4 regions of the Ruegeria sp. AF1 genome follow, and region 2 is predicted to be linked to each of the others. Evidence: riboswitches for the same ligand, from Rfam matches in the RefSeq annotation. Region 2 holds a riboswitch; each other region holds the start of a gene.
The links. Region 2 has a riboswitch for cobalamin ahead of ACR0BK_RS18070 (hypothetical protein). Riboswitches for the same ligand answer to the same signal wherever they lie in the genome.
Positions count from the first base shown of each region.

Region 1: linked by a shared signal. The riboswitch ahead of ACR0BK_RS04195 (DUF1636 family protein) and the one ahead of ACR0BK_RS18070 (hypothetical protein) in region 2 are both predicted to bind cobalamin.
Region 3: linked by a shared signal. The riboswitch ahead of ACR0BK_RS19360 (DUF4198 domain-containing protein) and the one ahead of ACR0BK_RS18070 (hypothetical protein) in region 2 are both predicted to bind cobalamin.
Region 4: linked by a shared signal. The riboswitch ahead of ACR0BK_RS05410 (ABC transporter substrate-binding protein) and the one ahead of ACR0BK_RS18070 (hypothetical protein) in region 2 are both predicted to bind cobalamin.

Region 1 is NZ_JBQFZG010000001.1:844,505-849,953, forward strand. Features, by position in the region: gene ACR0BK_RS04190 (NAD(P)-dependent oxidoreductase) at 58-1,053, opposite strand; cobalamin riboswitch at 1,156-1,360, shown strand; gene ACR0BK_RS04195 (DUF1636 family protein) at 1,455-1,829, shown strand; gene cobW (cobalamin biosynthesis protein CobW) at 1,834-2,889, shown strand; gene cobN (cobaltochelatase subunit CobN) at 2,893-5,449, shown strand, end outside.
Region 2 is NZ_JBQFZG010000019.1:8,836-14,284, reverse strand. Features, by position in the region: gene ACR0BK_RS18090 (bifunctional 2',3'-cyclic-nucleotide 2'-phosphodiesterase/3'-nucleotidase) at 1-1,128, shown strand, start outside; RNA gene ffs (signal recognition particle sRNA small type) at 1,168-1,266, shown strand; gene rsgA (ribosome small subunit-dependent GTPase A) at 1,425-2,453, shown strand; gene ACR0BK_RS18075 (alpha/beta hydrolase family protein) at 2,490-3,347, opposite strand; cobalamin riboswitch at 3,481-3,699, shown strand; gene ACR0BK_RS18070 (hypothetical protein) at 3,791-4,198, shown strand; gene ACR0BK_RS18065 (protein-tyrosine phosphatase family protein) at 4,190-4,702, opposite strand; gene ACR0BK_RS18060 (DNA polymerase III subunit gamma/tau) at 4,875-5,449, shown strand, end outside.
Region 3 is NZ_JBQFZG010000025.1:13,194-18,642, forward strand. Features, by position in the region: gene ACR0BK_RS19340 (energy-coupling factor ABC transporter ATP-binding protein) at 14-664, opposite strand; gene cbiQ (cobalt ECF transporter T component CbiQ) at 661-1,440, opposite strand; gene ACR0BK_RS19350 (cobalt ABC transporter permease) at 1,440-2,003, opposite strand; gene cbiM (cobalt transporter CbiM) at 2,000-2,611, opposite strand; gene ACR0BK_RS19360 (DUF4198 domain-containing protein) at 2,618-3,403, opposite strand; cobalamin riboswitch at 3,536-3,734, opposite strand; gene ACR0BK_RS19365 (ROK family transcriptional regulator) at 3,856-5,061, opposite strand; gene ACR0BK_RS19370 (substrate-binding domain-containing protein) at 5,236-5,449, shown strand, end outside.
Region 4 is NZ_JBQFZG010000002.1:174,252-179,700, reverse strand. Features, by position in the region: gene ACR0BK_RS05425 (DUF6538 domain-containing protein) at 1-1,060, opposite strand, end outside; gene ACR0BK_RS05420 (hypothetical protein) at 1,101-1,292, opposite strand; gene ACR0BK_RS05415 (VPLPA-CTERM sorting domain-containing protein) at 1,858-2,448, shown strand; cobalamin riboswitch at 3,216-3,407, shown strand; gene ACR0BK_RS05410 (ABC transporter substrate-binding protein) at 3,561-4,565, shown strand; gene ACR0BK_RS05405 (FecCD family ABC transporter permease) at 4,562-5,449, shown strand, end outside.

The DNA of each region.
Region 1 (5,449 bases), on a different contig from region 2:
TCCTGCCTACCCCTGCTCGTTCAAGGGGCGCGATTTTGTCTGGTATGTGCTTTACGTTCAGGCGCGCCCTTGTGGCACAACCTCGTATCCCGGCTCCTCCGGCTCATCATCCGTCATTTCGGCAGGGAAGCCCGGGGCGGTGATATCCAGGCCGGTTGCCTCTTCCAGCCGCTTGATAATATTTGGTGAAAGCTCGCGTTCGCCATAGCGTGCGATACCATCGTTAAAGATGTTGATCATCACCGGGTTTATTTCCAGCGGCACCCCGGCGCGGTCGGCGACCTCCTGAAACAGACCGATATCCTTCTTCACCAGATCCATGGTGAAGGAAATATCGCGCGACCCGTTCAAGATGACCTGACTTTCGGTTTCGTGCACGAAGGACGTGCCGGACGAGATTTTGATCGCCTCATAGGTCGTGTTCAGATCCATCCCCGCAGCCTTTGCCGTAACCAGTGCTTCGGCGCAGGTGATCAGGTTGGCGGTGGCAAGATAATTGGTCATCACTTTCAGCACCGAGGCCGAGCCCAGTTCGCCGGTGTGCAAAACCCGACGACCCATTGTCGTCAGGAACGGCAGAATTCGTTCAAACGTTTCCCGGTCACAGCCCGCAAAGATCGAGATATTGCCCGTCGCGGCACGGTGGCACCCGCCAGAAACCGGGCAATCGACGGCCGCACCGCCGCGCGATATGACTTCGGCTCCCAGGCGTTTGACTTCGGCCTCGTCCGTGGTCGACATCTCCATCCAGATCTTGCCGGGGCCCACTTCGGGCAACATCTCCTGCATCACTGCATCCGATGCTGCCGGAGACGGCAGACAGGTGATCACCGCATCGCAATCGCGCATCAACTGGGCGGGCCCCTCAGCCGCCTTTGCACCTTTGGCGACAAACTCGGCCACCAGATCCGCGTTCAGGTCATGCACAGTCAGATCAATGCCGTTGCGCAAAAGGGATCCCGAAAGCTTGCCGCCTACGTTACCCAGACCGATAAATCCCACTTTCATATGACGCATCTCCAAGTTCGTCGTTTTCCCGTCATGCGACCACATACCGAACACATTCTTCATGCCGCCGAACGACGCCTACAGGTCGCTTTTTTCTCCTTGGCTTATTTGTTGCGCGCGAACCGCTTGACAAGCGGGTCAGCGGTGCCGCATGTCCCTGTCGTTGGTGTCGGCGACAGCCGATGAAAAGGGAATGCGTCAACGGTTCATCCGCCAAACGCAGCCGCCCCCGCGACCGTGACCGGAGAGGATGCCCAATGCCACTGGCCTGTGCCGGGAAGGCGGGACATCCGACAGAGCGACCGCTCTGGCATCCGCAAGCCGGGAGACCTGCCAACACCCGAAGTTGAAACCGGGCGGGGTGTTCCGGTGTCGGGTCCATGTGCAGACGTGGTGCCCGCATGAAACCCCGTCCCCCGCGAAGAGGATTTGGGGGGATGAGAGACATGAGCGAGAACGCACCGGTAGAGCTACTGGTCTGCACGACTTGCCGCCGGGGTCTGCCCGTCGAGGATGACGCTGAGCGACCCGGCACATTGTTGCACAAGGCCCTGGAACAGGCTGTCCTGCCGGATGGCATCATTCTGAAACCGGTCGAATGCCTTTCGAACTGTGATCAGGGCTGTTCCATCGTGCTTCGGGGCGGGCCGGATCGCTGGACCTTTGTTTACGAGAATCTGAACGAAATCGATCACGTCGATGTCATCATCGATGGCGCGACTAAGTATCTGGCCACAGGCGATGGTCTGGTGAAATGGCGCGACCGTCCTGAACATTTCCGCAAAAACTGCGCCTCGCGCATTCCCCCGATTGGAGCCTGAGATCATGTCGAACCTTGAAAAACTCCCCGTCACTGTGATCACCGGCTTTCTGGGCTCGGGCAAAACCACGCTGGTGCGCCATCTGATGCAGAACCCGCAGGGCAAGCGCCTTGCGATTGTTGTTAACGAGTTTGGCGATGTGGGTGTTGATGGCGACATCCTGAAGTCCTGCGCGATTCCGGAATGCCCTGCGGAAAACATCATGGAACTGGCAAACGGCTGCATCTGCTGCACCGTGGCCGACGATTTCATCCCGACCATCGAGGCGCTGATGGCGCTGGAACCGCGCCCGGATCACATTTTGATCGAAACATCCGGCCTTGCACTGCCCAAACCGCTGCTGAAAGCGTTTGATTGGCCTGATATCCGTTCGAAAATTACCGTTGATGGCGTTATTGCGCTGGCCGATGCGGAGGCCGTGGCCGCCGGTCGCTTTGCTCCGAACGTTGAAGCGGTGGATGCCCAACGGCTGGCTGATGACTCGATCGACCACGAAACACCCTTGTCCGAGGTGTTCGAGGATCAGATCTCGTGCGCGGATATCATCCTGCTGACCAAGCCCGATCTGGCAGGTCCCGAAGGTGTCGCGAAAGCTAAACAGATCATCGCCGCTGAGGCGCCGCGCCCGCTTCCCGTCGTCGAGGTTGCCGAGGGTGTCGTCGACGTACGCGTCGTGCTTGGCCTTGAGGCTGCCGCCGAAAATGACATGGACGCGCGCCCGTCACATCACGATGGCCATCACGATCATGAGCATGACGATTTCGAAAGCATCATCGTCGAGTTGCCGGAACAGACCGACCCGGCGGAACTGGTTGCCAGGATTGAACGTCTGGCAACTGAGCTGAATATCCTGCGCGTCAAAGGCTATGCCGCCGTCACTGGCAAACCGATGCGCCTGCTGGTTCAGGCTGTCGGCGCACGGGTTCGTCACCAATACGACCGCCCGTGGGAGCCCGGTGAAGAGCGCCGCTCGCGCCTGGTCGTCATTGCCGAACATGACGACATCAAAGAGGCTGAGATCCGTGATATCCTAGTGGGTGTGACCGAGGTTGCCGAGTAAGTCATGCACGTCGTCTTTCGCGAAAGCCACGGGCTCGAGGAAACCGAGACCCCAACCGATCTGGGCCAAAGCCCAGCCGATCTGGTTGTGCTGTCCTTTTCCGACAGTGACCTGGGCGCTTTCGCGGCGGGCTGGCATCGCGGCGGCGGACCTGAGGGGCGGATGCCAACCTTGCGACTGGCCAATCTTGCAGCATTGAAACACCCACTGTCCGTCGACACCTATGTTGAACAGACACTTGAAGGCGCAAAGGGCATCCTGATCCGTCTGATCGGTGGCGTGCCCTATTGGTCTTACGGGTTGCAACAGGTTCTGGCACTGGCACAGGCCAAAGGCATCGCGCTGGCCGTTTTACCGGCGGATGGGCGCGAAGACACTCGGTTGGATGAGTATTCGACCCTGCCCCTCTCGACCCTGCGGCGGCTGGCACATCTTTGTGATACCGGCGGAGAAGTCGCCGCGCAGGCCGCATTGGCCCAGATGGCGTTAGCAGCAGGGCTTTATGCCGGCCCGGTGATGGGCGCGAAAACCGTGCCCGAATGCGGTGCGTGGTGCCCGGAACAAGGTGTCATCCCGGTGGATTCCGCGTTCGAGAACGATGCTAAACGCATTCTCGTAACCTTCTACCGCGCTTATCTGACATCAGCAGACACAGCCCCGGTCGCGGCCCTGATCCGCAGCTTGCGCGCCCGCGGGCTCCAGGCGGTGGGTTTGTTCGCCCCGTCGCTCAAGGCCCCGGCCGCTGCCAACTGGCTCAGGGAACAGGTCGTTGCCCTGAGACCATCGGCCATCATCAACGCCACTTCATTCTCGGGAAAGGGCGCGTCTGGCACGTCGCCTTTGGACGCGGCGGATGTGCCGGTGTTTCAGGTCGCCCTCGCCACCTCGCGACGCAAGGCTTGGGCCGAGGCCGAACGCGGCCTGTCGCCTGCCGACCTCGCCATGCATGTGGTATTACCCGAAGTGGACGGGCGAATATCAGCAGGCATTGCCTCCTTCAAAGAGCCGGGCAAGCGCGATCCGCATCTGGAATACTCGCGTTTTGCGCATCGGGCCGAGCCGGACCGGATCGAGGCGATCATCGACCGGGTATCGGGCTGGCTCGCCCTGAATGACAAACCCAAGGCAGACCAGATCCCCGCGTTGGTACTGTCCACATATCCAGGCAAAGACTGGCAGATGGCCCATGCGGTCGGTCTCGACGCGTTGGCCTCAGCCGAAGCGATGCTGTCTGATCTTCACGGTGAAGGCTACGACATCACGGCTGCCGAACCGATTGCCGACACACTCTTGGACGCCCGGGTATCGTGGCCGCTTGAGGATTATCTGAGTGCACTCGCTGAATTGCCCGAGACCCTGCGCACCGATCTGCACACCGTATGGGGCGATCCCGAGCAAGACCCAATTTTCGCTCATGACGCGTTTCACTTCACGGCTTTGCGACGCGGCAAGGCACTGGTCGCACTGCAACCAGAACGCGGAACACCCGAGCTGCGCGATGACGACTATCACGACCTTTCGCGCACCCCGCGCCATAGCTATGTCGCCTTCTATTTGTGGCTGCGCAAAGGTCTTGGAGCGGATGCGCTGATCCATATCGGTGCGCATGGCACGCTGGAATGGCTGCCCGGCAAATCAGTCGCCCTATCGGCAAACTGTTGGCCCGAGGCACTGATCCGTGACCTGCCGGTGATCTACCCGTTCATCGTCAACGACCCGGGCGAGGCCGCGCAGGCCAAACGCCGGATCGGCGCGGTGACCCTGGGCCACATCCCGCCTCCCATGAAAGAAAGCGGAACGCCTGACCGGATGGTGCGGCTGGAAGCCCTGCTGGACGAATTTTCAAACGCGGACGGTCTTGACCCCAGACGCCGCGACCGGCTGCAGGAAGATATCCGGGAAGAAGCACAGGCCATTGGACTGGAGAACGATCTGGGTCTGGATCAGGCCACCAGCACCGCCGAAGCAATCACGCGCATTGACCGCTTTGTCTGCGATATCAAAGAAAGTCAGTTCGGCGACGGGCTGCACGTCTATGGGCGTGTACCGGACGTGACCGGCAGTTTCGACCCAGCCCCATCCGCCCATGCCGAACGCAAGGCCCTGATCAATGCGCTGGCCGGCAAGAGGATCGAGGCTGGCCCGTCCGGCTCGCCCTATCGGGGCCGCTTTGACGTGCTGCCGACCGGGCGAAACCTTTACACCACCGATCCGCGATCTGTGCCCACCCGCGCAGCTTACACGCAAGGCGTGAAACTGGCCGAGGAACTGGTACGGCGGCACTTGCAGGAGGAAGGTGATTACCCGAAAGGGCTGATTGTCGATCTGTGGGGATCGGCCACCATGCGCACTGCGGGCGAAGAATTCGCCATGGCCCTGCACCTGCTGGGTGTAAAGCCGGTTTGGGACAAGGGATCCGAGCGGGTTTCGGGTATCGAAGTTTTACCCATCACCGACCTGAGCCGCCCGCGTCTGGACGTCACCCTGCGGGTTTCGGGCTTGTTTCGCGATGTGTTCCCCACATTGTCAGCCCTTTATGGTCAGGCGGTTCGGGCTTTGT
Region 2 (5,449 bases):
ACCCACCTGACACTTCCAGGAGAGAGCCACGCCAATACCCCGATGGTCGATCACCTGACGGGGCTGGTACATGGAACGCCCATTGTCATGCCGGGATCAGCGGGCTCTTACCTGGGGGTTATCGATTTGGCCGTGACCGCCGGGCTGGACGGCAAAGTGCGAATCCGGGATAGCCGCGTCGAACTGCGCCCGGTTATCAGCAACGGCACAGCCGTCGGGGAAGACCGTGAAATTGCGGGCTTGTGTGAGGTGGCGCATCGTATGACCCGTCAATCCGTTGCGGCACCGGTGGCACATATCCCGGATACATTGCACAGCTATTTCAGTTGCTGTGCGCCGGATCGCGGGCTGAACCTTGTAGCTGCGGCGCAAGCCGCCGCACTGCGCCCGCTTTTGCAGGGAACAGACCTGGCGGATCTGCCGATTCTGTCGGTTGTTTCGCCTGCCAAATCCGGCGGGCGCTCAGGCCCCCGCCATTATACCGAGGTACCCGCCGGAGAAATATGTTTGCGCCATGTCGCGGATCTGCATGTGTTTCCCAACGAGCTGCGCGCAATCCGGATCAGCGGCGCGCATCTGCTGGACTGGTTGGAGATGTCGGCCAGCGTATTCAACCAGTTAAAGCCCGGTTCCGAGCCCGAACTGATCAACGCTGAACGGGCCGGGTACAATTTCGACATCGTGTTTGGACTGTCTTATCAGATCGACCCCACTCAGCCGCCTCGATACGATGCGCAGGGGAAAATGATCCATCCAGACCACAGGCGGATCAGCGATCTGACATATACAGGCCGCCCCGTACGACCGGAGCAGATGTTCGTTATGGCGCTGAACAATTACCGCGCCAGCGGAGGCGGGCATTTCCCGCATGCGACAACGTCTGAGTTCATCAGCCTGCCACCGCTGAGCATCAAGGACCTTGTGCGGGATTACCTGGCGCAGCACCTTCCGCCCGATCCGATCGTCACGCAGCCCTACCCGTTCTCGCTGATGCCGCAGCGGGGCGTGACAACAATTCTTCGAACAGGTCCGGGCGCCCCGAAATATTTGGATGAGTTGCGCAGGTTCGATCCCGTGTTGCTGGGCTCGGATGGCAGGGGATTTGAACGCATCCGCCTGACGCTCTGACGGGTTGTCTTTTCCCGTTGCCTTCCCTATATCCGGACTCGAGAGGTTGGCGCGGGCGAGCGCCTCGCCAACCTGGTCAGGTCCGGAAGGAAGCAGCCACAACGAGCCCCGCTTGGGTCGATGTCCAACCTCTCACTTCGTGAACCACAGCCACAGGAGGGCTTTATGATTGTAGTGAAAACCCTTCGGGCAGGCTGGTTCTGATTCACCGGAATCACCGGACTGCCTGAACACACGACCTGCGGATGCGCGCTTGCCATCCGTTGGCATTGCTGTTTCTGAAAACAGGCAGATAAATGTCTTATACGCTTTCGGACCTGGGATGGTCCTCTTACTTTGCCGCGCAGCATGCGGTTTTTCCTTCTGACACGCCCTTTCGTATCGCATCGGTACATCGGGACCGTCTGATCGGGCTGAGCCCGGATGGTGATATCCCTTTGCTGACACCGGATAATCCGACCGGTTCATATGCCGTTGGGGATTGGGTCCTCGCCGACGCCGAAAACCGCGTGCGTCACATTCTGGACCGGCGCAGCCTGCTGCAACGCAGGGCTGCCGGTACAGGTGCCGCAACACAACTGATAGCAGCCAATGTCGATGTGTTGTTCATCGTCAGCTCGTGCAACGCCGATTTCAACCTGCCCCGGCTGGAACGTTATCTGGCGCTGGCACATCAGGCCGGATGTTATCCTGTCGTTGTCCTGACGAAAGCTGACCAGTCGGATGACCCCGGCAGTTTCTCGGGACAAGTGCAATCTCTGGACCCTTTTTTGTCGGTACTGGCGATCAATGCGCTGGACCCGGCAGATATCGAAAAGGTTCTGGCATGGTGCCCCAAAGGCCAGACCGGCGCGCTGGTCGGGTCGTCGGGCGTGGGTAAAACGACGCTCAGCAACGCCATGACGGATCAAAACCTCGCCACCTCTGGAATTCGCGAAGACGACGCACGGGGCAGGCACACGACAACGGTGCGCGCGTTGCACCGGATGGGTAACGGTGGCTGGCTGATTGACACGCCGGGAATGCGCGCATTGCGTTTGTTGGACGCTCAGGACGGGATCGACAACGTGTTCTCGGACATCACAGAGCTTGGCCAAAGCTGCCGCTTTTCGGATTGTCAGCACGAGACCGAGCCCGGCTGTGCCGTGCAGAACGCAATAGGCAAGGGCGTTCTTGATCCGGCGCGGCTGGACCGTTGGCGCAAGCTGCGGCGCGAAGATCAGCGAAACTCGGAAACCGTTGCGCAATCGCGGGCGCGGGACAAGGCGTTCGGCAAGATGGTCCGCGGTGTCATGCAGGACAAGAAGCTTCGCAAACGGCCATAGCTGCAAGGTGTTATGGAAAACCTGCGTCGCGTCTGATCAGGCGATCAGGCGCGGCCAGACCGCTGCATTGCGCCGGGCAAATGCGCCTATGTGACCAATCTCCGGCAGCCCAAATTCGGCAGGCTTCAGAAGGTGGCGTCTGGCCCCGGGGCCATACAGATCGGCAAGGCGCCAAACCGCCTCGGGCGGAACCATCTGGTCGTCTTCGAACGTGTACAGATCCACAGCTGTTCCAGAACTGCCCCAATGCGCATCAGGCAAATTCTGCCCGATCTCGGGAACGTAGCTAAGAGGAGCTGTGCACCATTTGCGCCATTGCCAGTAGACCGAGGCGGGCAGGTCCGAGCCAAACCCGATTGCTTTGCCAGGCAGATAGCCAAGCGCCCGCACCATCAGCGGTGCATGGCCATACCAAAACAGCCCCGCCAGCCCCCGATAGGGCCATGGGTGATCTTTCAAAGTCACCAGCCCCGAACACACACAGATCATACGGTCAATCTGGTTGATATCCGGCTGCACCGGCCCCAGCATCGCACCGACCGAATGGCCGATGGTCCAGTGCTGCGCCTTTGGAAACCGCCTGCGCATCTCGGCCCGTGCCGCCGGCATATCGATCAATGCCCAATCCGCCATTGTAGCACGCGCGTCTTTCAGGCGGCCGACCAACGAAAGCCCGTAGTCCCGATAGTCATAGGTCAGGCAAGCCATCCCCCGCTTGGTAGCCAGCCATCGCGCAAAATGGCGATAATAGTCACGCGGCACACCTGTAGCACTGTTCAGCACAACAACGGTTTCCGGCTCACCCACAGGCCGGTACAACCGCGCCGACAAGGTCACGGACCCTGACGGAAAGCTGAAATCTTCGATCAACACCGTCTGTTCCGTATCCAACATGATCCCCGGCTTTCACTGAAACAATCGGTTTGCCTGCCTTCAATGCCGACGACACTAGGCCGGAACATAATCCGCATCCAGCATGACCAAACGTCCGGCCTAAAGATCGGCTTGACTCGGAACGCGATCAGACGCTAGCGGTTGTGTGATGGTTTCCGGCCCCCACAAGAGGTCGGGATGAAAAGGGAACACGGTGCGGTTTGTCTGGTCACGCAGGCATCAACCAAGTCCGCGACTGCCCCCGCAACTGTAAGCGTTAAGCAATGCCGAAATACCACTGGCCTATGGGCTGGGAAGGTCGGCAGAGCAATGACCCGCAAGTCAGGAGACCTGCCATCGGAACTGAAACCGAAACTCGGGCGGGGTGTCCGGGCAGGTCCTGACGGCGAAATGCTGTCCCACCTGCCCCAATATTCCAGCCCACCACGCGCGGAGGGCGCAGGATGATCTGGAAGACAAAGTCACACGAATACAGCGCAACAGTGTGCCAGCGTACGGGCAAAACCTGCCCGGCTTTGGCGCGACTGGCCCGCTCGATTTCCGAAGCCATGGCGCAGGCGGTTTCGGCCACCAGCGAGGATTTCGAATTTGAAGGCAGCAGCGCGCTATCACATTGCGCGGAAGGGTGCATGGCAACGATCCGAGCGCGATCCGACAGCGTTCGCGTTTTCTGCGGGGCGCACCCTGATACGGCAATTCGGGACCTTGATGCCTATGCCGATTTGATCTTCGGACCTACATTCAGCACGCTGCCCTCGGGCATTGTCGCGAACCCGCCTTGCGCCATGATCGAGGTTTCAACGATCCGGCCTCGGAAAACCGGCTACGCACCCCAGCAGCTGTCAGCTTGATCCCACTTCCACCTGTGCCGGGGTGATCCGGGACGCCCAGGCCAGCTGCGCATCGGTTTCGACAGCGCAGGGGCGCACGGCCCGCAGGCGGTCCAGTGCGTCGCTGGCGCGTTCACCGCATTCAACCATCAGTCGCAGAACAATCATCCCGGATCTGCCGCACCCCCCACGGCAATGCACAAGAACCCGGCCACCGCCCGACAGCGCATGTCGGGCCGTGGCGCCGACCTCTGGCCAGGCCTTCTGAACCGCCTGCGTCGGTGCTCCAAAATCTTCGATCGGCAGGTGAACCCACCGGCTGGCACGGCTTTGGATGTCGCTGCCAAAGTGCTGCGCGCCATCCTGAAGCATTTCAACATCCGTCGTCATTGAAATCACAAGGCCCGGTTTCCACGCCGCAATCATATCCAGATCGCCGACGTAATCCCCGCCACGCCCGGGCATTGAAGTAAGGGCAAGCGTTCCGCCTCCGACCTGCAGAGCAAAAATGACCAGCTGCGACATGAAGTGCGTCCTCCCCCAAGGTACTCTTTAAGAAATGAGCCATTAAATCCGCTGGACCAGTTTAGTTGGAAACCAGCCCGTTTCTGAAACAAAAAATCATCACGCCCCACAGTGGACGCGGACTGCCGCCGCCACTACGCTGTGCCGAAGCACCGAATCCGAGCGAGTAGACATGACAGACACGCCCAGCCCCGCCTATCAGGTTCTCGCCCGCAAATACCGCCCGGAAACCTTTGCCGACCTGGTGGGTCAGGATGCCATGGTGCGCACCCTGAAAAACGCTTTTGAAGCCGACCGGATTGCGCAGGCCTTTGTCATGACCGGCATTCGCGGAACGGGTAAAACCACCACGGCACGGATCATCGCCAAGGGCATGAACTGTATCGGACCGGATGGAACCGGAGGGCCGACAACAGAGCCTTGCGGTCAGTGCGAGCATTGCATCGCGATCATGGAAGGCCGCCATGTCGATGTGATGGAAATGGATGCCGCCAGCCGTACCGGCGTCAACGATATCCGCGAGATCATCGACAGTGTTCGCTATCGCGCAGCCAGCGCGCGCTACAAGATCTACATCGTCGACGAGGTTCACATGCTCTCGACCAGCGCATTCAACGCGCTGCTCAAGACGCTCGAGGAACCGCCCGCACATGTGAAATTCATCTTCGCGACCACCGAGATTCGCAAAGTGCCGGTCACGGTTCTGTCGCGGTGTCAGCGCTTTGACCTGCGCCGGATCGAGCCCGA
Region 3 (5,449 bases), on a different contig from region 2:
CGTATTGGTCCTGTCAGACAGCAACCAGTTTTCCGTCTCGCAAATCCAGCGCATCCGGTGCCAGTTCGGCTCGGAAGGCCGGGGAATGGCTGACAAGAAGGATCGCTTGCGGCAATGCCCGGAGGATTTCCAGCAGCCGGGCCTCGTTCCGTGGGTCCAGCGCGTTGGTGGGTTCATCAAGCAGCAGAACCTCGGGCTCCATCGCCAGAACGGTCGCCAACGTAACCAGCCGTTTTTCACCCCCTGACAAATTGTGGGTGATGCGGTTCTTCAGATGCATCAGGTCCAGATCACCCAACACGCTTTCAACGATGGCAAGTGCTTCGTCGCGTGTTCTGCCCAGGTTGAGCGGGCCAAAGGCGATATCCTCGGCGACGGTCGGGCAGAACAACTGATCATCCGCATCCTGAAACACAAGGCCCACCCGGCGGCGCACGTCGTGAAAATCAGCCTCATGCACCCTTTGCTGACCAAAGATCCTGACCGTGCCGGACTGTGCGCGCTGCAAGCCAAGCGTAATGCGCAGCAAGGTCGATTTTCCTGCTCCGTTCGGGCCCGTCAGCGACAGGCGTTGACCAGCGGACAGGCTGAGGCTGGCACCGTCAAGAACGGGTGGCTGACCGGCGTAGGCAAAGCGGATTTCTTCAAGCGCAATCAGTGTCATGCCAAATCCAGTATGATCAGACCCGCGCAAAGAGCACCAAGACCTGCGGCAAAAACGATGTCCCTTCGGGTCAGGGCAAAATCCTGAAGCAACAGCATACGGCCTGAAAACCCCCGGCATTTCATCGCATCAAGAATGCGTTCGGATCTTTCGATCGCGCGCACCAGCATCATGCCCACGAGATAGCCAAAGCTGCGATAGGTGTGCCAGTTTGTTGCCGGGCGAAAGCCGCGCACTTTCATGGCCGCGCGCAGGCGCAGGTATTCTTCCCGCAGAACCTCGATATATCGGATGGTGAACATCAAAAGGTGAACCAGCTTTTCGGGGCAGCGCAGGCGGTGCAGGGCGTGGCCAAGCGTGACCGGCTCCATCGTGCCGACCAGCACCATAAGGGACAGGATGACCGCGTTGGCCGTCAAGGCGATCTCGACCGCTTTCCAGAAGCCCTGCCAGCTTGCGGGAAACCCCCAGAGCGTAAACATCGGGTCGCCGGGCATGGAGAATGGCAACAACACCAGCATGAACAGGATGAACCCGTCCATCATGGCCATGCGTTTCAATGTCTTCCGCCAGGGCAGACGCGACGCGGCAAGAAGCGAAAGGGACACCGCCACAGCCGCGCACAGCGCTGTCAGCGAGGACACCGCCACTGTCACCACCGCGAAGACAACCGCCATAACGATCCGCATCCTAGGATCAAGCGGGTTGATCGCGCCGCGCCGCTGCGCGCCCGCTTTGACCAGCGTGCTTTCCTGTTGTCCCAGAACATGCGCCATCAGGCCGCCAGCTTGCGGCGTGCCGCAAAGTAAAAGCCCAGACCAAACAGACCGACAATATATCCGATCCCACCCAGAACAGTTTGCAGATCATTTTGTTCGCGGTAAGCCGCGATTTCCCGACGTAGCGGGCGCAGCTCATCCCGCACGGCCCTGGCAATGACCTGTTGTTGTTCAGTGCTGAGCACCGCCGCTGTCTGGGCAGGTGCGTTTGTTGGCGGGGTATCAGGTTCCGCTTCAACGCCCATGATCCGGGCGACATCCGCAGCGGGCATGGTGACCTCGGCCACATGTCCGGCACCAAGGTTTGCAAAGAATGTATGGGCCACCGGCGCGTTTGGCGTGTAGATAAAAAACCCGTCTGCATCTGTTACGATACGGCCCAGCTCGGCTCCGTCCGGGCCGTTGACGATGACCTCGGTATCGCTTGCCATGTCGCCGTTGGAAAAGCCGATTTCGCCTTCGATGGCGTCACCGGATTTAAACACTCCGGCTATGACCTTATGCGCTAAGGCAGGTAGGGGTGCGCAGCACAGCGCCAGAATGATTGCCAGATACCTCATGCGACCGCTCGTTTGACAAACAGCTCGGGCTTGACCTTGCGCGCCAGCAAAACCGCGAACCCGGTCAGGATCGCCTCAATCGCCATGACAGGAATATGTGCAAAGAAAACAATCTTAGCCGCAGGCAGGAAGGCATCCCCGGACAAGGCCAGTGAAAACGCAACCATGCCGGTTGTGGCGGCAATGGCAAAGGCACCGCCGACCCCGCCCCATATCGCACCTTGCAGCGGTGAGCCGTGGGCGATCAGGCGGCTAAAGATCAGTCCGGCCAGAACCGCGGGCAACGCGATGTTCAGGGTGTTGATCCCCAATACCGTCAACCCGCCAAAGCCAAAGAAGACGGCTTGCAGCAAAAGCCCGACGAACAGGGCCGGGAATGCGGCCCACCCCAGCAAAAGCCCGGCCATACCGTTGAGGATCAGGTGCACCGACGACGGACCAATAGGAACATGGATCAGCGATGCCACGAAAAAGCTGGCTGACAGCACCCCCGCAGTGGGGATGCGATCAAGATCCAGCGACCTGAGGCCCATGGCAATTCCACCCGCCGCAGCGACGGCACCGCCGATCACGACCGGGTTGGACAAGGCTCCGTCAACGATATGCATCTACGGTTACTCCAAATCCCAGGCGCGGATCCAGATGACCGCGTCCTGGCTGAGTTCTTTGCCATTGTGTTCGGTCACGGGACCGGCGCCGAGCGCTGCAAAACCCCAATATCCGGCTTTCGGAACGCCGAACGTGAAATACCCGTTATCATCCGAAGTTGCGACCAATGCACCACCCGGCAACGGCGAGACGGTCGGGGCCGAAGCAGCCGTGCTTTCCATGTCCGGTTCTGCGGCCATGTACTCGATCTCGATCTCGGCACCCGCAACCGGTTGGCCTTCTGCCATAACTCGACCCGTAAAGGTCGAACCCGCGATGATGTTGGTCGGTTTGTTGAGCGGGATGATCTCAACCGGCAAGCCCACCGGGTTCATCCAGTCGGTCGGCAATTCGTTGCGGTTCAGGAATGCCTTGGCGATCTGCTGGATATAGATATCCTCAGACCCCTCGTAATAGGGCTGGGGAACTGTCACCAGCACATAGTCGCCCGACCGTTTGACCGGAACATAACCCTTGAATGCCGCGCCTTCGTTTTCCCCACCGGTGAAACGCACGGGTTCCAGAGTGTCCAGCAGGTCGGTTTTCTGACCGTTGTGGATCACGTAGAATTCCTGCGGCTTGTCCAGATCCATGACATGCCCGTTCGAGAACGGATGCCAGAAGATCAGCTTGACCGGAACATTCCCCGGTGCGTCGATCATGGTGTCAGAGGTGTATTCCAGCAGGAAATGCGCATTTGCCATCGCTGGAAGCGCCATCGCCACAGCGGCTGCAGAAAGCAGCTTGGTCATCAATAGTCGTCCTTGTCCCTTCGTACCAACCCCGGTACGAGATGCGTTTTGACTGCGGGGACGTCCAAGCCGAGCTGCTTTTTCAAGCATCCTGCTCCGACGCACATCCCGTCGCCGATTAGGAGTGCCCTTGTCAAAGGCACATGTCCGGCAGGTATCCTGACTTGCGGGTCAAAGCGTTGGGCTGGCCTTCCCGGATTAACTCCAGTGGCACTTCAGCCCTGCTCGCCGCTTACAGTTGCGGGTGCAGTTGCGGAATTGGGCCAAAGCCCGCACCGCATTCCCTATTGATTCCAGAGCACGCCCCGGAACCGGACATGCCGAGCGGCTTGCCAGACTTCTTCAGCATCCGTCAACGATCAATTGCGCTGGCTGTCAAAAAGTTCAGCGGGCAATGCCCTTTTTCCGGTTGATCCGCTTTGGATACAGGTCGGGGTTTTTCGGGGATGAACCTACCCTTCGAGCAGGTATCTTTCCGACAATGGCAAACTGGCCGCCCCCAATGACCGGGCATCCGGGCCCGCCGCCCCTGCCAGCACCAAGGGCCGTTCAAGCCCGGTCAGGTTCATATGGGATAGTTTGAGCTCAACCCTTTCCACCAGCCGCGCCTTGATATCAGCAGGCATCCAGCCATCAATCTTGACACATTCGAAATCGATCAGGCTGCAAGAAGAGACGATGGCATGGGCGATTCCGTGCGCCGCCTGGTTCAGCCAATTCTCAAGGAGGGTTTCCGGTACGTCCCAATGCCGTGTCGTTTCCCAGATTGAACCGGCTGTTGCGGCATTTCCACCAACCGCACGCTCCAGCACATAAAGACTGGCGACATCTATCAACGGTTTCACTCCGCCCACTTCGTCCGGCACAGGCAATGGGCCAAGCGCACCGGCATTTCCCCGCCCCGGAAAGATGGAGCCGTTCAGAACCACCCCGCCCCCGATGAAGAAGCCGACATAGAAATACAGGAAATCTCGTGGGCCTTCCGCCGGGCCAAACACCAGCTCGGCACCGCAGGCGGCCGTTGCGTCGTTTTGCAGGAAAACCGGCACGTCATAGCTAGCGGCCAACGCGCCTTTCAGGTCCGCGTCACGCCACGGATCCATTTTTTCCTGAGGAACCTGCAATGTTTGTGCCCAGTCCCAAAGGTAGAACGGCATGGCAATCCCAAGGCCCGCGATTCTGCTGCGCGCCTCGTGCGACATTGACGCCATCACTTTGTCTAGGCTTTCTGTGGAAAAGCTCAATGTCGCCTCGGGCGTCGGAAAATCATAGGTCCGCCGTTCGCGGTGCCTGACGTTGCCAAGGAAATCCGTCAGCACCAGTTCGGTACTGCGCCGCCCGACTTTGAGCCCAAAGAAATACGCGCCGTCCGGGTTCAGGCGCATGGGAACCGATGGCTGTCCGACTTTTCCCCGGATCGGTTCGCCCCGCAACAGCAACCCATCGTTCTCCAACTGGCGCATGATGACCGAGACCGTCTGCGCCGACAGGCCGGTCATGCGCGCGATTTCAGATTTTGCGAGGGCCTGATGGCGCCGGACCAGTGACAGGACAAGTCGTTCATTTCGGGCCCGCATTCCACTTTGGTTGGTGCCGCGCATGTCTGGCTCGCGTACGCCAGTGGTATTGCCCTGAGAGTTCATTGCAGACACGGCCATCCCCTTCATGACGACAATGTTGGAACCCTTCCTTTCTGTCAATAATAAATAAGAGTGATTTATTTATTGACTCGAAATTCGAATCTTGTGATGGTTTTTATGTGAGATCGGGCCGGTTTTCGCCCGATCAAACGTATGCCCGGAAGGGCATTGGGAAAACTGGGAGGACTACCGATGAAACTTGCGAAACTTGCAGGCGCCACGGCGCTGGCGGTTACGGCCATGGCAAGCAGTGCAATGGCCGAAGGTGAAACCGTTTGCCTGATCACCAAGACGGATACCAACCCTTTCTTTGTTAAAATGAGAGAGGGTGCCACAGCTAAAGCCGAAGAGCTTGGCATGACGCTGAAAGCCTTTGCCGGCAAAGTCGACGGAGACCACGAAACTC
Region 4 (5,449 bases), on a different contig from region 2:
TCACCTGCGCGACAGTCAGGTCAGGGAACAGCGGGCCATGGCTAGGCAGCTGTCGGAGCGTCTCATCCAGCACGGGATGCACCGGAACCAGTCGTTCAGCGGCGTCGGTCTTCAGCAGTCGCAGTCGGTTAGGTCGAACATGCACGAAGCAACCGAGGTTGCCCTTGGCCACGAGGTCTTCCCGGAGCAGCCCAACCGCTTCCCCCGCTCGCATTCCTGATAGCAGGCAGGTTAGCAGAACCGAATGCAATTCTCGGTCATTGGCTCCCAGCAATCCCACCACTTCATCGTCAGTCGGAACTGCATAGGGTTGAGGACGCACCTTGCGATCGAAGGGCACCGTCCGGAACGGGTTGGCCTCCAGATGCCCCTCATAGACCACCCAGTCGAGGAAGTGGTTGACCTGCGACCAGATGCGTCGCTGGGTTCTGGCGGTTATCGTCAAAGACCCCTGAGACGAGTAGGTAACGAGTTGGTCCAGGGTTAACCCCCGAGTCCGTTCCGACTTTCCAATCATTGGAGACAGTTGAGCTATCGCTGACAGGAACTCTCGCCCCTCCGCCCGCGTCAGGCTGCAAACCGTTCGATCACCATATCGGCTCGTGAACAGCCCGACGGAGTATCGGACCGACTTGAACCCGCTGGGTCGCAATTGACTACTGCGCCGGGCAAGATAGGCGCGGCTCAGGTCACGGACCGCCACCTTTACCGGCACGACGGGTCGGGTGAAGGCAGATTGCTCCAGAACTGTGCCAGAGTCCCCCAGAGTGGCCCGGAGACGGACGAGAGACGATTCCGGTTGGTCCACCCAATCAGGAACGTTAGCGTTGCTCTCCGTGGCAGACAGGGCCTCCTCTGCCTTGTCCCGAACTTGCTCCACCAGCGTTTCAAACCGGGCATTGACTTCAGCGGCTCGGACACGGGCGGTGTTGCGATCCCCGGTCTTGAGGCTCTGCTTCAGCGCCTGAGCGCCCAGCGCGAGAGCCACGTCAACGGGATAGTTGCGTCTGAACAACCACGTATGGCCCTTCAGATAGGCATAGCGAATGTGAGCAGACATAGGCCTCCTCCTTTTCTGTTTTGATTTTTCGGGATTGCCGTTAGGCGTCAGGGACGAGCCGGACGATCATCTCCCGATCTGGTTCGCCGTAGGCACCAGCCAGTGGGCCGGTCACAGCAAAGCCGGTCACGCAGTCTTCGAACACCTCTTCCACGCGGAACAGATGTTCAGGGACGTCATCGAAGGCGCGGACGACCACGACGTCACCGGGGTTCAGCTCCAGCTCAGTCATCGTCGGACTTCCACGTCCAGAGGACCGCCAACAGAACCAGAGCTGAGACAGCGGGGTGAGACCGAGACACCACCCAGAGCATCGTCGTCAAGACAGCCTTGGGCGGTGGGTGCAAAAGAAAACCCCCGACGAGAACGCCGAGGGCAGACAGGTACTTCATGGATCAAACTCCTGCAGTTGTTTCTTTATTTAGATGCAGGAGAGTTCTCGGTTTTGACGGGGGAGCGGACGTTCAGATTCATAGTGGGAATGGCCGAGTTGCGGACAAACCCACCTTTAGCGGCGCTACGGCGAATGTCCGTTTTCCGGTTCAAAAGGGCAATAAACGAGTGTGCGCCTTCTCTCAATAGCGACCTCAGCGGATTAAGCCGGTGGTATGAGATCGCAAAAATTCAGACGAATTTGTTTGTATTGTCTAAATGCCCAATCTTAAAGGCCGTCTAAACAGCCTCAGCCGAGCCAATGTCGGGCGTGGGTCATTGACTTACAGGGGCTTCGTGTGTTCTTATTGGGGTTGGGGAAATCGATACGCAGTGCAACATAAATGTGCCTTTTCGGGGGAGCTATGACAGTGCGTATATATTTTTCTGTGCTGGTGATGTGGCTATCGGCAGCCACAGCGGGCCAAGCGGCGACTCTCAGCTCACTTGGAGCAACAGGGGTAAACGTCAACGGCACACTTTACGATGTCACTTTCTTAGACGGTTCTTGCATCTCAGTCTTCAGTGGATGCAACGACCAAACCGACTTTGATTTTTCTAATCAGACTGACGCTCTGTTAGCGGCGCAAGCGCTTCAAGCACTTTTTCATGACAGCGCAAATTCCTCATTCGATACTGACCCCGGCCTCACGAATGGATGTACCAACGTACCGCTTAACTTGTGCACGATGTATATTCCGTACAGGACCTATATCTCTGGCAACTACTTCGATGCCGCTTTCTTCACAAATTGGGATAACGTCAATTTTTCCGATTTCGTTAGCTCTGGAGGAGCTATTGACGCTTCCACAGATTATTCGTCAAACGGAACTATTACTTTTGCTCGGTGGTCACCCGTCACCCCGGTTCCGCTACCTGCTTCGTTTCCTCTACTGGCAGGAGGCGTTTTCGGGTTGTTGGCCTTGGGGCGTCGAAAAAAGCTGCAACAGCATTGAGCGAATTGGAGCTAACCCAATCCTGTCTTGACCCCGGACGTATTCTTGCAAACATAAAATTGGGATGATTATGCGGAAAGCCTCGGTGGCTAAGTGGACAAGGTCGATTTCGCAAGCCCCCATCGTTCAAAGTCGCTATTCTGGAAATTCTGTTCGACAACGCATGGTTTCCGCGAGCCGCCTTCCGCTCTTGATCGTTTTTCTTCGGTGACAGAGTTTGTCACCAAAATCGACTAGGAGCTGCCGTTCGCCACACGCTCAACGAATGACGGTTCAGGGCTCCCCAACAGCCCTTCGCTGCGCTTAGCTGGAACGCCCGCCAAAGCCCCCGCCAGCACCAGCGACCCCCGTCAGCACCCGGATCGCCTCGTCAGCGGTCCAGGTTGGCGGTCTCGTAAGCTATCCCCAAAGCGCCAGTGAGCGGTCGTTCTAGCGGTCAAAATGCCCGGCGCAGAGCTTAGCGAATGCCCGTGCTGACCCGCTGACGCTCCATTCCGCCCGTCGCTTAGCTCAGCAAAATGCCCCCGAAACCGCCCCAGTTTTTCGGGCTAGTGGGAAAAGCTCTTGGGTTTCATCGGTCGGCAAGGAATCCTACCACCCCAGCCATGATTTTCCTATATATCACACACCGACGTCCTCGGGGCGGATTGTAGCGCCTTCTCAGCGGCTTGTCTGACGTCAGCACCATGTTGAGACGCGCAGGTTCATGCCCTTGGGAGAAAATGGGAAAGACCCCCGAGTTTTTTCTTGCCGCAGAGTAAGTGTTAAGGTACCCGCGTTTTACCGGTCCCGATGTGGCTAAGAGGGAATCCGAGGTGCCTTTTGGTGCCAACCGGAACTGCCCCCGCAACTGTAGGCGGCGAGCGCTGTCCATTCCGTCACTGGGCCATTTCGGTCTGGGAAGACAGGACAGACAAAGACCCGTCAGTCAGGAGACCTGCCGGTATGAAACCGAAACACACCGGGCGGGGTTGTCCGGGGAGGTTGCCGAAGAAACGCGCCGGGCGGGCTATGTACCACTCTGCGCTCACAGCAGGCAGAAAAGCGTCTGTTGCTTCGGTAAATGCCCATTCACCCGTTCTCTGGTCATTGACACATGGAGATCGATTGTCATGTTTCTACGCACTGGCCTGATTGGCCTTTCCTTGCTGGCTACCAGCGCTGCCGCCGAAGGAAACTTTCCCTTAACCATCGAAAACTGCGGTCACTCGGTCACGTTTGACGCGCCAGTGACGTCGTCAGTCACGGTCGGCCAAGCCGCGACCGAGGTGCTTTATGCGCTGGGTCTGAGTGAGCAGGTTCTTGGAACTTCGGTCTGGTTCAACGAGGTGCTGCCTGAATATGCCGAGGTGAATGCCAAGGTAGAGCGTCTGGCAGACAATGATCCCAGCTTTGAAAGCGTTGTTGCCAAGCGGCCGGGACTGGTCGCAGCGCAATATGAATGGCATGTCGGACCCGAGGGCATCGTCGCCACGCGTGAGCAATTTCACGAACTGGGTATTCCAACTTACGTGATGCCTGCGGATTGCGTCGGCAAAGACAATACGGTCGGCGGCGATGGCACCCGCCTGCAAGCGTTCTCGACCGATACGCTGTATCAGGGTATCGAAGAACTGGCGGCAGCCTTTGATGTGTCCGAACGCGGCACGGACCTGGTTGCCGAGTACAAGGCCCGTGAAGCCGCAGCCGTCGCCAAGGCGCAAGCCGTGAAGCTGGACGATGTGTCCGCCGTATTCTGGTTTTCCTCTCCTGAAATGGAAAGCGATCCGTTTGTGGCCGGGCAGAAGGGCGCACCGGGATACATGATGAGCACATTGGGCATCCGCAACGTCGTCGAGACGGATGAAGAATGGCCAACAGTGGGCTGGGAAACCATTGCCAAGGCCAATCCGACGGTGATCGTGATTGCCAAGATGGACCGCCGTCGCTTTGCTGCGGACGACTACCTGAAAAAGCTGGAGTTCCTGCGCGCTGATCCGGTGACCAGCCAGATGGATGCGGTCAAGAATGACCGGATTGTCGTTATGGATGCGCAGGCCATGGACGCCACCATCCGCGCAATCCCGGCACTGGAGGATCTGGCCGAGAAGCTGGATACCATCGGAAACAACTTGTGAACGAGGTCGCCGCAATCTTTCGGCAGGGTTTCAAGGCCGCGTGCCTAACTGTGCCACTGTTGATTGCGGCGGTCCTTGCGGGCGCGATGATCGGGGAAACCTCGTTGTCGCCCGATTTGGTTCTCTCCGTTCTGGTCAACAAGCTGGCCGGAGCGGACCTGCCCGTCGACCCAATTGATCAGGGTATTATCTGGAGCTACCGGATTCCTCGCGCTCTGGTCGCTGCGTCCTGCGGTGCCGGTCTGGCTGTCGCAGGGGTCGTGTTGCAGGCATTGCTGCGAAACCCGTTGGCTGACCCTTATATTTTGGGCATTTCTGCCGGGGCCTCGACGGGTGCCGTGGCTGTTACCATCGCTGGTTTGGGCGGGGGAGCTTTGTCGCTGTCTTTTGGCGCGTTCAATGGCGCGCTTTTGGCTTTCGGTTTTGTCGCGTTGCTGGCCCGAGCCTCCGGCGCAGGCGGCGGGCGGGCTGCGACGGCGCAAATCGTTTTGGCGGGAATTGCCGGGTCTCAGTTGTTCAATGCGCTAACGGCCTTCATCATCGCCAAATCCGCCAATGCCGATCAGGCGCGCGGGATCATGTTCTGGCTGATGGGAAACCTCAGCGGCGTGCGCTGGCCGGATGTATATCTGGCCATTCCGGTGGCCTTTGCCGGCTGGCTTATTTGCCGCTTTCACGCCAGAGCTTTGGACGCATTTATTTTCGGCACTGATTCAGCGGCCTCGCTGGGCATACCGGTGCGGCGGGTGCAGGCAACCCTGATCTTCGCCACCGCGCTGACAACAGCGGTCATGGTTTCGATCGTCGGGTCCATCGGCTTTGTCGGGCTGGTCATCCCTCATGCTGCCCGGTTCCTTGTAGGACCGGGGCATCGCAGGCTTATC